DNA from 3 places in the Microbispora sp. H10830 genome. Region 2 is predicted to be linked to each of the others. Evidence: riboswitches for the same ligand, from Rfam matches in the RefSeq annotation. Region 2 holds a riboswitch; each other region holds the start of a gene.

Region 1 (4,073 bases), on a different contig from region 2:
TCATCCGCACGCTGGTGCGGGCGGAGCCGCCGGGCCGGGCCATCGCCGTGGTCTCCTCCGACCGGGAGGTGGCCGAGTCGGTGCGCCGCATGGGTGCCCGGCCGGTGCCCTCGCTCCTGTTGCTGCGCCGTCTCGGCCGGAGCTGAAGCGCCGTACGCGCGCTCCGGACCGGCGTCGTCACGGTGAGTGATGACTGCCGCGAATACCTGCGAATAGGTTGAAGCATCAAGATCGCCTAGATAGAGTCGCGCCGCAGGTTTCGTTGATCTAAGAGGTTGATCCTCAAGGGGGCTCAGTGCGAGGGCGTGTGCCGGTGGCCGCCGGTCTGGCCGCCGTGGTCCTGCTGACGCCGATGGCGGGCGCGCAGGCGGATCCGAAGCCCACAGTCGCGCAGGCCAAGGCGAAGCTGAGCAAGCTCAACGAGCAGGCCGACAAGCTCGTGGACCGCTACAACGCGGCCAACGAGAAGTGGAAGAAGGCGAGGGAGAAGTACCTCGCGATCAACGGCGACTACAAGAAGCAGAACGTCCGGGTCGAGGCGCTGCGCTCCGGGCTGGTCTCGATGGCCGTCAGCAGCTACCAGGTCGGCGAGATGGGGTCGTGGGGCGGCGTCTTCTACAGCTCCAACCCCGATGCGATGCTCAGCGGCCTCGCCACGCTCAACCACATGTCGGCCGAGCGGGCCGGGCGGCTCCGGGAGTACGAGGGCGCCATCAAGGACCTCAAGGACCGCCGCGACCAGAGCAAGGTGGTGTACAAGGAGGCCACCGACGTCAGGGGCGAGCTCGCCGACGAGAAGGACAAGGTCGACAAGCTCGTCCGTGAGCAGATGAAGCTGCTGCGCTCGCTCGGGACGTACAACCCCGGCAACCCCAACAGCGCGGGAGTCGTCTACGCCGGGCCGGCGTCCGGCAACGCGCTGTCGGCCCTCCAGTTCGCCTACAAGCAGGTCGGCAAGCCCTACCGTTACGGGGGCACCGGACCGGACTCCTGGGACTGCTCGGGGCTCGTGCAGGCCGCGTGGGCGGCGGCGGGCGTGACGCTGCCCCGGACCAGCTACGAACAGTGGGCCTGGGGCGCGAGCCGCAGGGTCTCGCTGGACGAGCTCCAGCCGGGTGACCTGCTCTGGCACGCCGGGTACGGGCACGTCGGCATCTACGCCGGCGACGGCAAGGTCGTCCATGCCCCCCAGACCGGCGACGTTGTGAAGATTGTCACACTCGCCGAGTATCACGCGATCGGAGCTGTGCGCCCCTGAGGGCCCGGCCATGTTCGTGATCTCTGTGCCTTTTGTGGCTTCTGTGACCCGATTTGGTCGTTGTTGCCGAGATTGTGAGCAGAGTCACACTTAGCCGTTTGCGGTGCGGGTAAGCTGCGCTTTCTTCTCGGCGGCCTTCGTTATCCGATCTTTATCCGGCGGTGGGGCTTTGCCGAACGCGGCGGGACCTCGGTAGCTTCTGGGCCGCGGCGAGCACACCTCGCCGCGGCGCACCCGGTCGGCCGGCCGGGGCGCGCAGTCATCCACCGTCATCGGCGTCCTCCATCACCCTCCCCTTCGCGGGATCCCCCGACGCCGGTGGCCTGCCGAGTCCGTGCAGTCAGGAGGCACGGAGCCGGGGAACCATCGACCTTCACGCGAAGGTCCGGGGTGAATCGGCGCATCGCGCGCCGTAGGGCGACTTCCCCGCCCGAACCCGTCAGCTAACCCGGTAGGCGTGAGCGGAAGACCCGAGGAGAGATCCTGTCTACCACCCCCGCTAGCCTGTCCCGTCTTGCCCGAATTGCCCTTGGTAGTGCCGCTTTGACGGCATCCGTAGGGGTCGCCGGAGCACATCCGGCGGCGGCCGACACGGTGACGGTCACGGTCGTCAAGACGGCCACAGCGACGAAGACGGCCACGAAGACGGGCACCGCGACGAGCGCGAAAACCGCCGCCCGCAAGGCCGCCGCGAAGAAGCAGACCAAGAAGCACGCCGCCAAGCGGAAGATCAGCAGGGCCTCGCTCCAGCGGGTCAAGGCCCAGCGCGCGGTGAAGGCCGCGGAGAAGCAGATCGGCGACCCCTACCGCTACGGGGCCACGGGACCGGGCGCGTTCGACTGCTCGGGCCTGGTCCAGTACGCCTGGCGCAAGGCGGGCGTACGGCTGCCGCGCACGACGTGGTCCATCCGCGGCGCGGTCAGGAAGAAGGTGTCCTGGGGTCACTTCGAGCCGGGTGACCTGATCTTCACCAGCGGCGGCGGCCACGTCGGCATGTACGTCGGGCACGGCAGGATGATCCACGCTCCGCACACCGGCACGCGGGTCCGGATCGACAAGCTGGACGCCTACCGGAGGAGCACCTTCGTGGGTGCCGTCCGTCCCGGCGTCTGACGGGCACCGGTCACCAGCCCCCTCGACCGGCGCCGTCCTCACGGCCCCGTCCACCTCGCCGAGGTGGACGGGGCCGTGGCACGTGCTGGTTACCATGCACGGCGTGACTGTCACGAGCGCCGCGCCCGGGGGCGTGCCGGGCGCGCGCGCCGAGGCCGATCGGCGCCGGCCCGAGGTTCCGCCCCACGGGGTCCGTCCCCGCCGGATCGCGGCCGTGGCCGCCGCGCTGGCCGCGCTGCTCGCCGGGCCCGCCGGCGCGGCCCCGCCCGACCCGCTGCTTCCCCTGCGACTGGACGCCCGGGCCGCCGTGCGGGAGCACCCGGGCATGTGGATCGGTGCCTCCGTCGCCCGCGGCGGGCGTGCCGTCGTCGTCGGGTCGCCCCGGCCGCTGGTCGCCGAGATCGCCGCGCTGGCCGATCGCGCGGGCCGCACGGTCACGAGGATCTGGGGCGGGTACGGCGGCGCGGTGGTGCTCGTGCCGCGCACCGAGGAGCAGGCCGCCGTGCTGGCGGAGCCGGCGAAGGTGGACGGCCTGGCGGCCGTCGCCACCGGCGGCCGCGTGATCGTGCAGCCGGCGGCGTTCGCCCGTCTGTCCGCGACCGGCCGCCTGGTCGTCGTGACCCACGAGCTGACGCACGTCGCGACCGCCGGTCCCCGCGCGGTGCCGATGTGGCTCATGGAAGGCTTCGCCGACTACATGGGCTACCTGGACAGCGGACTGCCGGTCCGTACGGTCGCCGCCGAACTGGCCGCCGACGTGGCCGCCGGGAGGCCGGCGCTGAACGGCCTGCCCGGGCCCGCCGACTTCGCCGCCAGGCCCGCCCAGGCGTACGAGGAGGCGTGGCTCGCCTGTCGCTACGTCGCGGCCCGGTTCGGCGAGCGGAGGCTGGTCGCCCTCTACCGCGCCGCGCTGCGCGAGGGGATCGGCGCCGCGCTGCGGGAGGTTCTCGGGCTGTCCGCCGACGGCCTGACCCGCGAATGGCGGTCGTACGCGCGCGAGCGGCTCGCCCGGTCCTGATCTCCACAGGGCGCCCGATCTCCATGAGGTGCGGGTGCGATCGCGGCTGCGACAATGCGTTCTCGGGCGGCGCGGGCGGACCGCGCGGGCAGCGGGGGTGAGGATGACGAAGCGGACGCTGATCGTCACGAACGACTTCCCGCCCAGACCGGGCGGCATCCAGGCGTTCGTGCACGGCCTCGCCTCGCGCAGGCCGCCCGGCTCCGTGGTCGTGTACGCCCCGCGCTGGAAGGGGTGTGAGGAGTTCGACGCCCGCCAGCCGTACGAGGTGGTCCGTCATCCCTCCTCGCTGATGCTGCCGACGCGCTCGGTGGCGAGGAGGGCGGCGGCGCTGGTCGAGGACGGCGCCACCGTCGTCTTCGGGGCGGCGGCGCCGCTGGGGCTGCTCGCTCCCGTCCTGCGCGCCGCGGGCGCGGGCCGGATCGTCATGCTCACCCACGGGCACGAGGCGTCGTGGGCCCGCCTGCCGGGCGCGCGCGCCCTGCTGCGCCGGATCGGCGCGGGGGCCGACGTCGTGACCTACCTCGGCGAGTACACCCGCCGCCGGATCGCCCGGGTCGTCCCGGCCTCCAGGCTCGTACGGCTCGCGCCCGGCGTGGACACCGCCGCCTTCCACCCGGGGGCCGGCGGCGACCGGGTCCGCGCGTCCCTCGGCCTGGGCGACCGGCCGGTGGTCGTGTGCGT
Region 2 (4,073 bases):
GCCGCCGCCCGGCACCAGGTGCTGTCGGACGCGGGCTGGGACGTGGAACGGCGCGGACTGCTCGGAGCGCCGCCGATCCGGGTGATCGCGGGGGAGGAGCGGCACGGGACCATCGACCGGTCGCTGCGCCTGCTCGGGCTCGGGACGGACGTGGTGGAGCCGGTGCCCACCGGGCCGAGCGGCGCCATCGACCCCGGGGCGCTGCGGGATGTGCTGCGAGGCGGCTCCCCGGGCCCCGCCATCGTGTGTCTCCAGGCCGGCAACGTGAACACCGGCGCCTTCGACCGGCTGCGGGAGGCGTGCGAACTGGTTCGCCGGCACGGTGGGTGGGTGCACGTCGACGGGGCGTTCGGGCTGTGGGCCGCGGCGAGCCCTGCGACCCGGCATCTGGTGAACGGGCTGGAGCTGGCCGACTCCTGGGCCTGCGACGGCCACAAATGGCTGAACCTCCCGTACGACTCGGGCTTCGCGTTCTGCGCCCGGCCCGCCGTGCACGCGGCGGCGATGTCCTACGCCGCCCCTTACCTGGTCGGTTCGGGCACCCAGGCACCGTGATCGCGGTGACCCCGCACCGGCGGGCTGGTACGGCCATGCGTCAGGTGCGCACGATTCACGGACGGGAGTCGTCCCGCAGGCGGCGCTCCCGCCTGCCGCGGGCGAGTTCGGTGCCCAGGGCGTCCAGGCGCTGGTTCCAGAAGCGGCGGAAGTGGTCGAGCCAGATGTCGACCTCGCGCAGCGGCGCGGGGTCGACGGCGTACAGGCGCCGGGTGCCCTCGGCCCGGACCGTCGCGAAGCCGCTTTCCCGCAGCACGCGCAGGTGCTGGGACACCCCGGGCTGGGAGATCCCGAACTCCTCCTGCACGATCGCGCCGATCTCCCCGGCGGGGCGCTCTCCCTCGGCGAGCAGTTCCAGGATCCGGCGGCGCACCGGATCACCGAGGACGTCGAACGCGTGCATGCCGCCAGGCTCGCAGCTCACGCTTATATAGGTCAATTTGGAGGGAGCCGGACGCTCTCGGTGGGGACGGCGAAGCGCGCCGGGATCACCGGCGCGCTTCGGGGCGGTCGTCCGTCAGGAGGAGGCGGATGCGGATGCGGATGCGTCCCCGGGATACATCGGGTAGCCATATCCGGCCACCTGCCAGGTGGGACGGGTGCGGGCCTCGACGGCACCGCCGTCGCCGGTGTTGCCCTCGATTGTCCGGATCGTGCCGTCGCCGTTGTCCTTGACGACGAACCCGACGTGCTCGACGTCGTCGATGTCCTTGCTGCCGTTCCAGTTGAAGAACACCACCGCGCCCGGCTTGGGCGTGCGGCCCCAGCGGCCGTGGTCGGCGAACCAGCGGGCGTGCTCCACGGTGTAGGCGTCGGAGCCCATGACCGGACCGATGCCGAGCTGCTGTCCCACCCACGAGACGAACATGTCGCACCAGGCCGCGTTGAGGTAGCCCTTGAGCGTGCCGCCGTCGCGGGCGAGCGTCTCGCGGGCGCGGGGAGTGGACATGTACCACTGCTGGAACTTGGTCCCGCCGCCGTTGGCGTTCTCGCTGATCCCGACCTGGCTCCTGGCCAGGGTCAGCACGTCGGTCGCGCTGACCTTGGGCAGCGTGGAGGCGATCTCGGACATGGACTTCGCGGCCGCCGCGCCCTTGCCGGTGGCCGGGTTGTCCGCGTGCGCTGCCGGCGACGCGATCAGCACCGCCGAGGCCAGTGCCCCGCCCGCGAGGGCAGCGCGAAGACAGGTGTTGAGGACGTGCATGGTGGGGCGTACTCCCTTACTTCCATGCCGCCTACCGGGTTAGCTGACGGGTTCGGGCTGGAAGTCGCCCTACGGCACGCATGCCGATTCACCCCAGGAGAGGTGGGTCCCCGGCTCCGCGCGGACGCGGACTCGGCGGCCGGGCGGCAGGCCGGGTCGGCCGGCCGCGTCGGTCTGAGGAGGGCTTCTTGACCATTGAGATGAGCAAGTGCGCCCTGAGATGCCTAAAACGTAATAGACCAGGTCAAACCGGTCAAGTTAGAACAACTCAGATTTTACTGGGCAGTAGGCAGCAAACCTGGCGCGGACGGGTAGCGGGCGCGCCGCGATCACCGGCGGCAGGAGAATCCGGGCTCACCCGGGCAGGCGTACGGTCACCGTCAGGCCGCCCTCCGGCCGGGCGAGCGCCTCCACCTCGCCGCCGTGCGCCACGGCGATGGCCCGGACGATGGACAGGCCCAGCCCCGCCCCCCGGGCGGAGCGGACGCGGTCGCCGCCGAGCCGGCGGAACGGCTCGAACAGGTCGTCCACCTCGTATGGCGGGACCAGGGGCCCGGTGTTCTCCACCGTCACGCTCACCCCGGCCTCCTCCTCCCGCAACCGGACCCAGACCTCCCCGTCCCGCACGTTGTACTTGATCGCGTTCTCCAGCAGGTTGACCAGGCAGCGTTCGAGGAACAGCGGGTCGCCGTGCGCGACCGCCGGGCACAGGTCCTCGTGGACGACCACCTTCCTGCGGCGCGGCTGCAGGTCGATCTGCTCCATCGCCATGCGGACGACCTGCCGCAGGTCGACCGGCTTGCGGGCCGCCAGCTCCTGCTCCGACTGCGCCAGCATGAGCAGGCCCTCGATCAGCCGCTCGTACCTCGCGTTGGTGCCGAGCAGCGTGCGGGCCAGCGCCTTGAGGTCCTCCGACGCCGCCGGCTCCTCCAGCGACACCTCCAGGACCGTACGGTTGACCGCCAGCGGGGTGCGCAGCTCGTGGGAGGCGTTGGCGATGAACCTGCGCTGGGCGTCGAACACCCCGTGCAGCCGGTCGAGCATCGCGTCGAAGGTGTCGGCGAGCCGCTTGACCTCGTCCTGCGGCCCGCGCAGCTCGATCCGCTCGTGCAGCGTGCTCTCCGACAGCCGCTGCGCGGTCTCGGTCACCCGGTCCAGCGGGCGCAGGGCACGGTCGGCCACCAGGTAGCCCAGCACCACCGCGACGACCCCCACCAGGACCATGACGATCACCGACGACCTGAGCACGTCGGTCAGCACGTCGGCCGCCCCCTGCTCGACGTTGGTGCGCACCCGCTGCGCGAGCATGTCGCTGTCGGGCAACCTGCCCCCGAACACGGTTTGGGGGGTACCGGTCACCTTCGACGCCACCGCCACCACGAACCGCTGGTTGAGCGCCCGCGCGGTGAGCAGGTGGGTGAACCACAGCAGCACCGACCCCGCCAGGAAGAACAGCCCGCCGTACAGCAGGGTGAGCCGCATGCGCAGGCCGAGCCTGCTCCACGGGGACAGGACGCGGGTCACAGCCGGTACCCCCGGCCCGGCACGTTCTCGATAACCGCGGGCTCGCCCAGCTTGCGGCGCAGCGAGGTGATCGTGACGCGCAGCACGCCCGTGCCGGCGTCGGCGTGCTCGTCCCACACGCTCGCGCGCAGCCGGGCCGAGGTCACCAGCCCTCCGCCGGCGCACATGAGCTCGCGCAGCACGTCGAACTCCTTGCGGCCCAGCGCCACCTCACGCCCGTCGCGCACCACCGTACGGCGGGCGGGGTCGAGCCGGATCCCGGCCCGCTCCAGCACGGGCGGCACCACCCGGGGCGAGCGCCGGGCCAGCGCCCGGATCCGGGCCACCAGCTCGGCGAACGCGAAGGGCTTGACCAGGTAGTCGTCGGCGCCCAGGGACAGACCCCCGACCCGGTCCCGCACCCGCCCGGCCGCCGTCAGCATGAGGATGCGGCCGGTCCCGCTGGCCGTGACCAGTTCCCGGCACACCTCGTCGCCGTGCACCTCGGGCAGGTCGCGGTCGAGCACGACCACGTCGTAGTCGACGTAGGCGGCCAGCTCAAGCGCCTCCTGACCGTCGTAGGCCACGTCCACCGCGATCGCGTGCAGCCGCAGCCCCCGTGCGACGGCCTCGGCCAGCTGTTCCTCGTCCTCGACCACGAGCACCCGCATCCCAACCTCCCGCTCGCTCCGAGAGTGGCGCAGGCGGTGTTAGCCGCGGATAAGCGGATCTCGCTTATCCGCGTTTAGCACCGCCTCCGCTGGAGTTGGGCCCCGTCCCGGGTGAACGCCCCGGATGAGAAGGAACGACA
Region 3 (4,073 bases), on a different contig from region 2:
CGCCGCCCGCGGCCTCGATCTGCCGCAGGGCGGCGTCTTCGGTGCGGGCGGTGATGCCTCCGCAGGCGTCTACCAGGACCTGCACGTCGAGGCCATGCGTGAGCGCGTCGAGGGCGGTGCGCAGCACCACGATCTCGGTGGTCACCCCGCAGATCACCAGGGTGGGGCGGCCGGCGGACACGACGGCCTCACGCCAGGCGGCGTCGTCCCAGCAGGACGGTCCGGTGCGCACGTACGGCTCGCTGTCCGGCACCTCCTCGATCATCACGGGGCCGCCCGGGCGAGGCGCGGCCGAGACGGTGAACGGGATGTCGAGGGCTGTGACGAGCCCGTTCAGGACCTTGGCCGCCCGGCGGATGGAAGAGGCCGGGTTGGTGACACTGGCGTCGACGATGCCGTCCTGGAGGTCGGCGAACACCACGTGGACGGAGGAGGGGATCAACATCGTTCTGACTCCTAATCATTCAGAGCTTGAATCGTATGAATACGGTAGCATTGAAGGCATGAACGGTGTCAAGCTGACCTCCACGCTGGCCTTCCGGCTCGGCACACTGGGGGCCGTGATGACCGAGCGGTTCTCGGCACGCCTGGCCACCCACGGACTCAAGCCCAAGCACGTGGGACTGCTGGCACTGCTGGAGTCCGGAACGGCGACCTCTCAGCTCGACATCGCCAAGCTCATGAACGTGGCGCCCAGCCTGGTGGTGTCGCTCGCCGACCGCCTGGAGGAGCTCGGCGCCGTACGGCGGGAACGCGACCCCGTGGACCGGCGCAGGCAGACGCTCGCGCTCACCGAAGAGGGCCGGGAGTTGCTGGCCACGTGCACCGCGGCGGCGGCCGAAATCGACACGGAACTGACCGGCGGCCTCAGCCCCGAGGAGACGGAGGCACTGCGGAGCGTTCTGGGCACGCTGGCCCGCCGCAACGGCCTGCCCGCGGACTAGACGACCAGCGCCTCCTCACCGCCCGGCCGGCGCAGGTCATCCCTGCGAGCCGTTCGCGGTCTACATGCGCGCGCCCAGGTGACCTGGTGACGCTTGACGAGTGTGACGAGGGCCACATCTTCCCTCTTATGACCGCTGCGACCTGCGGTTTTGTGCTTTTGATCCTTTTTACGTGACTCTTATCCTTTTGGTGCCCTTTGCGCCAATATGGGGCAACTTGGTAGTTTCCTTGCCCTGCGACGGGGTCCATGTGACGCCGTCGTTACGAACCCGGCCCGGCCGTGTTCGAGACGACCATCCACTGTCACCGTCGCCACGTCCTCTCCGCCCCCCTGGGCGCCGGTGATGCCGAATCCGTGCAGCAAGGAGGCTCGGAGCCGGGGAACCAATCGACCTTCGACGAAGGTCTGGGGTGAATCGGCGCGCCAGCGCCGTAGGGCGACTTCCCTGCCCGAATCCGTCAGCTAACCCGGTAGGCGCAAGCGGAAGACCCTAGGGAGAGATCCCCTGTTCACCAACTCCACCACTCTGCTCCGCGTTGCCTGTGTCACTCTCAGTAGCGCAGCGCTCACCGCCTCCACAGGAGCATTGAGCGCACTCCCCGCGTCCGCCGCGTCGGCGACAGCCCCGCCCTCGGCCCCGGCGGTCATCCCACCCGAGCCCCCCGCCACGGTGACCACCCCGTACAACGGCGAGGCTCCCACGGCGTCCACGGCGAATGACTCCGCGAACACGAAGCTCACCAAGTCGGCCCGCCAGCAGGAGAAGGCCGATCACGCCATCAAGGTGGCGAAGAAGCACCTCGGCGATCCGTACATATGGGGCGCCACGGGCCCACGGGCGTTCGACTGCTCCGGGCTGGTCCAGTTCGCCTGGCGCAAGGCCGGCGTCAAGCTCCCGCGCACGACGTGGTCGATGCTCGACGCCGTCAAGAAGAGGGTCTCCCTGGCGCATCTCAAGCCCGGCGACCTCATCTTCACCAGTGGCGGCGGCCACGTGGGCATGTACATAGGGCACAAGAAGGTGATCAGCGCTCCCCACAGCGGCGCGGTGGTCAGCGTCGACAGGCTCAACGGTTACTGGAGGAGCAGCTTCCTCGCCGCCGTGCGCCCCGGCGTCTGACCCTGGGCCGCGGAGACATCCTCGCCGGAGATGCCCCGAGGCGTGCCGCCGTCCGGGGCGTCTCCGCCGAGGGCCGACCAGGAGCCGGAGACTACGCGTCCTTCGCGATGAGGCGCTGGAGCAGGGCCAGCAGGGTCCCGCGGTCCCCGTCCGACAACGGGATGTAACACCTGGCGAGCACCTCGTCGGCGACCTTGTGCCCGGCTTCCAGGACTCGCTCCCCGGAAGGGGTGAGATGGTGCTCGATGCGCCGGCCGCGCCCGGGCCGGCGCTCGATCCACCCCTGGGCCACCAGGCGCCCGGCGAGGGTTCCGAATGCCTGCTCGGTCTGGAAGGTCGCCGCGGCCAGTTCCCGGGCCGACGCGCCGGGAGAACGGCTGATCGCCCGGAGGGCGTCCCACTGGGCCAGCGTCGCGCCGATCGCCGAGAGCCCGCTCTCCAGGGCCCGGTGCTGCCGATACTGGGCCTGCTTCACCGCTCGTCCGAGTTCTTGCAGATCGCCATGCACGGCATGAGTCTAGTACGAGACTAAGCTACTTTAAATAAATATCCTTAGTTATGCTGGGCCCATGAACACCATCCCGCTCTACGACGACCTGTCCCTCACGGTGTCGGAGGCCGGAACCGGCAGACCGGCCCTGATCCTGCACGGCGGCGGCGGCCCCGCAACCGTCGCCGGACTCGCCCAGCACCTTCGCCGGACGACGCACACCATCACGCCGGTGCACCCCGGCTGGGACGGCACCCACCGCCCCTTATGGCTCACCGGCATAGACGACCTCGCCCTGGCCTACCTGCACTACCTGCATCGGCTCGGACTGCGCGACGTCCTCGTCGTCGGCTCCTCCCTCGGCGGCTGGACCGCCGCCGAGATGGCCGTACGCGACACCGCGGGGATCATCACCGGACTGGTGCTGATCGACGCCGTCGGCGTGCACATCCCCGGCCAGCCGATCCGCGACTTCTTCTCCCTCGACGCCCGCGGCGTCGCCGAGTACGCCTGGCACGACTCGCAGCGCTTCTACGCCGATCCGGCCGGCGTTCCCGCCGACCAACTCGCGCGCCGGGCAGCCGACATGGCCACCATGCGCACGCTGGCCGGCGACCCCTACATGCACGACCCCAAACTGCTCCGCCGGCTGCGACACGTCGACGTACCCGCTCTCCTGCTGTGGGGGGAAAGCGACCGGATCGTCACCCCCGCTTACGGCGCCGCCTACGCCGACGCCTTCGGAAACGGACGGCTGGAGGTGATTCCGGAGGCCGGCCATCTGCCGCACATCGAACAGCCGGCAGCCGCCTTCACCGCGATCGACGACTATCTGCGGGCAGCCGCGGCCCGGTGAGCGGCGGCGCACCTCGAAGCCGCACCTACGCTGCGCATCATGGAACTCCGGCAACTCAAATACTTCGTCGCGGTCGCCGAGGAGCTTCACTTCGGACGTGCGGCCGAGCGGCTGATGATCGTCCAGTCGGCGGTCAGCCAGCAGGTCGCACGGCTCGAGCGTGAGCTGAGGGTCGAGCTGTTCGACCGGTCGCCGCGGCATGTGCGGCTGACGGAGGCGGGTGAAGCGTTCCTGCCCGCCGCACGCGAGGTGCTGGACGCCGAACGCCGGGCGCTGACCACGATCGAGCGTTTCACGGACGGCCGGGAGACCGTGCTGCGTGTCGGCACCAGCAGGGGCATGGGGCAGCGGCTCGAGCGGGTACTCGAACGGCTGGTCGCGGGGACGCGGGTGGAGCTGCTGTCGGCCTCACCGGAAGAACGGCTGCGGCGGGTCGCCGACGGCCGGTTGGACGCCGCCTTCGTCCGCGGCGACGTCACCGCGCCGGACGGCGTGCGGCTGATCCCTGTCTGGCAGGACCCGCTGCTGGTCGCCCTTCCCGCCCATCACCCGCCTGCCGAGGCGGCGGGCGATCCCGTCGCGGACGTGCCGTCCGCGGGGATCGACCTGGCCGAGCTGGCCGGGCTACCCCTGTACCTGGTCGGCCGCGAGGTCAATCCGC

Evidence for each region. A riboswitch is a leader RNA that binds a small molecule or an ion and turns the genes downstream of it on or off. The one in region 2 is predicted to bind cyclic di-AMP.
Region 1: it holds a riboswitch for cyclic di-AMP, as region 2 does, so the genes downstream of both, HHX35_RS01980 (C40 family peptidase) here and HHX35_RS23960 (CHAP domain-containing protein) in region 2, are expected to answer to the same signal.
Region 3: it holds a riboswitch for cyclic di-AMP, as region 2 does, so the genes downstream of both, HHX35_RS08055 (C40 family peptidase) here and HHX35_RS23960 (CHAP domain-containing protein) in region 2, are expected to answer to the same signal.

Annotation. Positions count from the first base shown of each region.
Region 1 covers NZ_JABBWX010000001.1:428,970-433,042, reverse strand. The annotation lists gene HHX35_RS01990 (NYN domain-containing protein) at 1-146, shown strand, start outside; gene HHX35_RS01985 (C40 family peptidase) at 296-1,258, shown strand; cyclic di-AMP (ydaO/yuaA leader) riboswitch at 1,573-1,727, shown strand; gene HHX35_RS01980 (C40 family peptidase) at 1,802-2,371, shown strand; gene HHX35_RS01975 (hypothetical protein) at 2,475-3,389, shown strand; gene HHX35_RS01970 (glycosyltransferase family 4 protein) at 3,493-4,073, shown strand, end outside.
Region 2 covers NZ_JABBWX010000009.1:304,958-309,030, reverse strand. The annotation lists partial or broken gene HHX35_RS23970 (pyridoxal phosphate-dependent decarboxylase family protein) at 1-555, shown strand, start outside; gene HHX35_RS23965 (helix-turn-helix transcriptional regulator) at 611-958, opposite strand; gene HHX35_RS23960 (CHAP domain-containing protein) at 1,073-1,759, opposite strand; cyclic di-AMP (ydaO/yuaA leader) riboswitch at 1,774-1,907, opposite strand; gene HHX35_RS23955 (HAMP domain-containing sensor histidine kinase) at 2,114-3,283, opposite strand; gene HHX35_RS23950 (response regulator transcription factor) at 3,280-3,933, opposite strand.
Region 3 covers NZ_JABBWX010000002.1:683,518-687,590, reverse strand. The annotation lists gene HHX35_RS08065 (isochorismatase family protein) at 1-445, opposite strand, end outside; gene HHX35_RS08060 (MarR family winged helix-turn-helix transcriptional regulator) at 504-944, shown strand; cyclic di-AMP (ydaO/yuaA leader) riboswitch at 1,281-1,438, shown strand; gene HHX35_RS08055 (C40 family peptidase) at 1,533-2,066, shown strand; gene HHX35_RS08050 (MarR family winged helix-turn-helix transcriptional regulator) at 2,158-2,574, opposite strand; gene HHX35_RS08045 (alpha/beta fold hydrolase) at 2,636-3,412, shown strand; gene HHX35_RS08040 (LysR family transcriptional regulator) at 3,452-4,073, shown strand, end outside.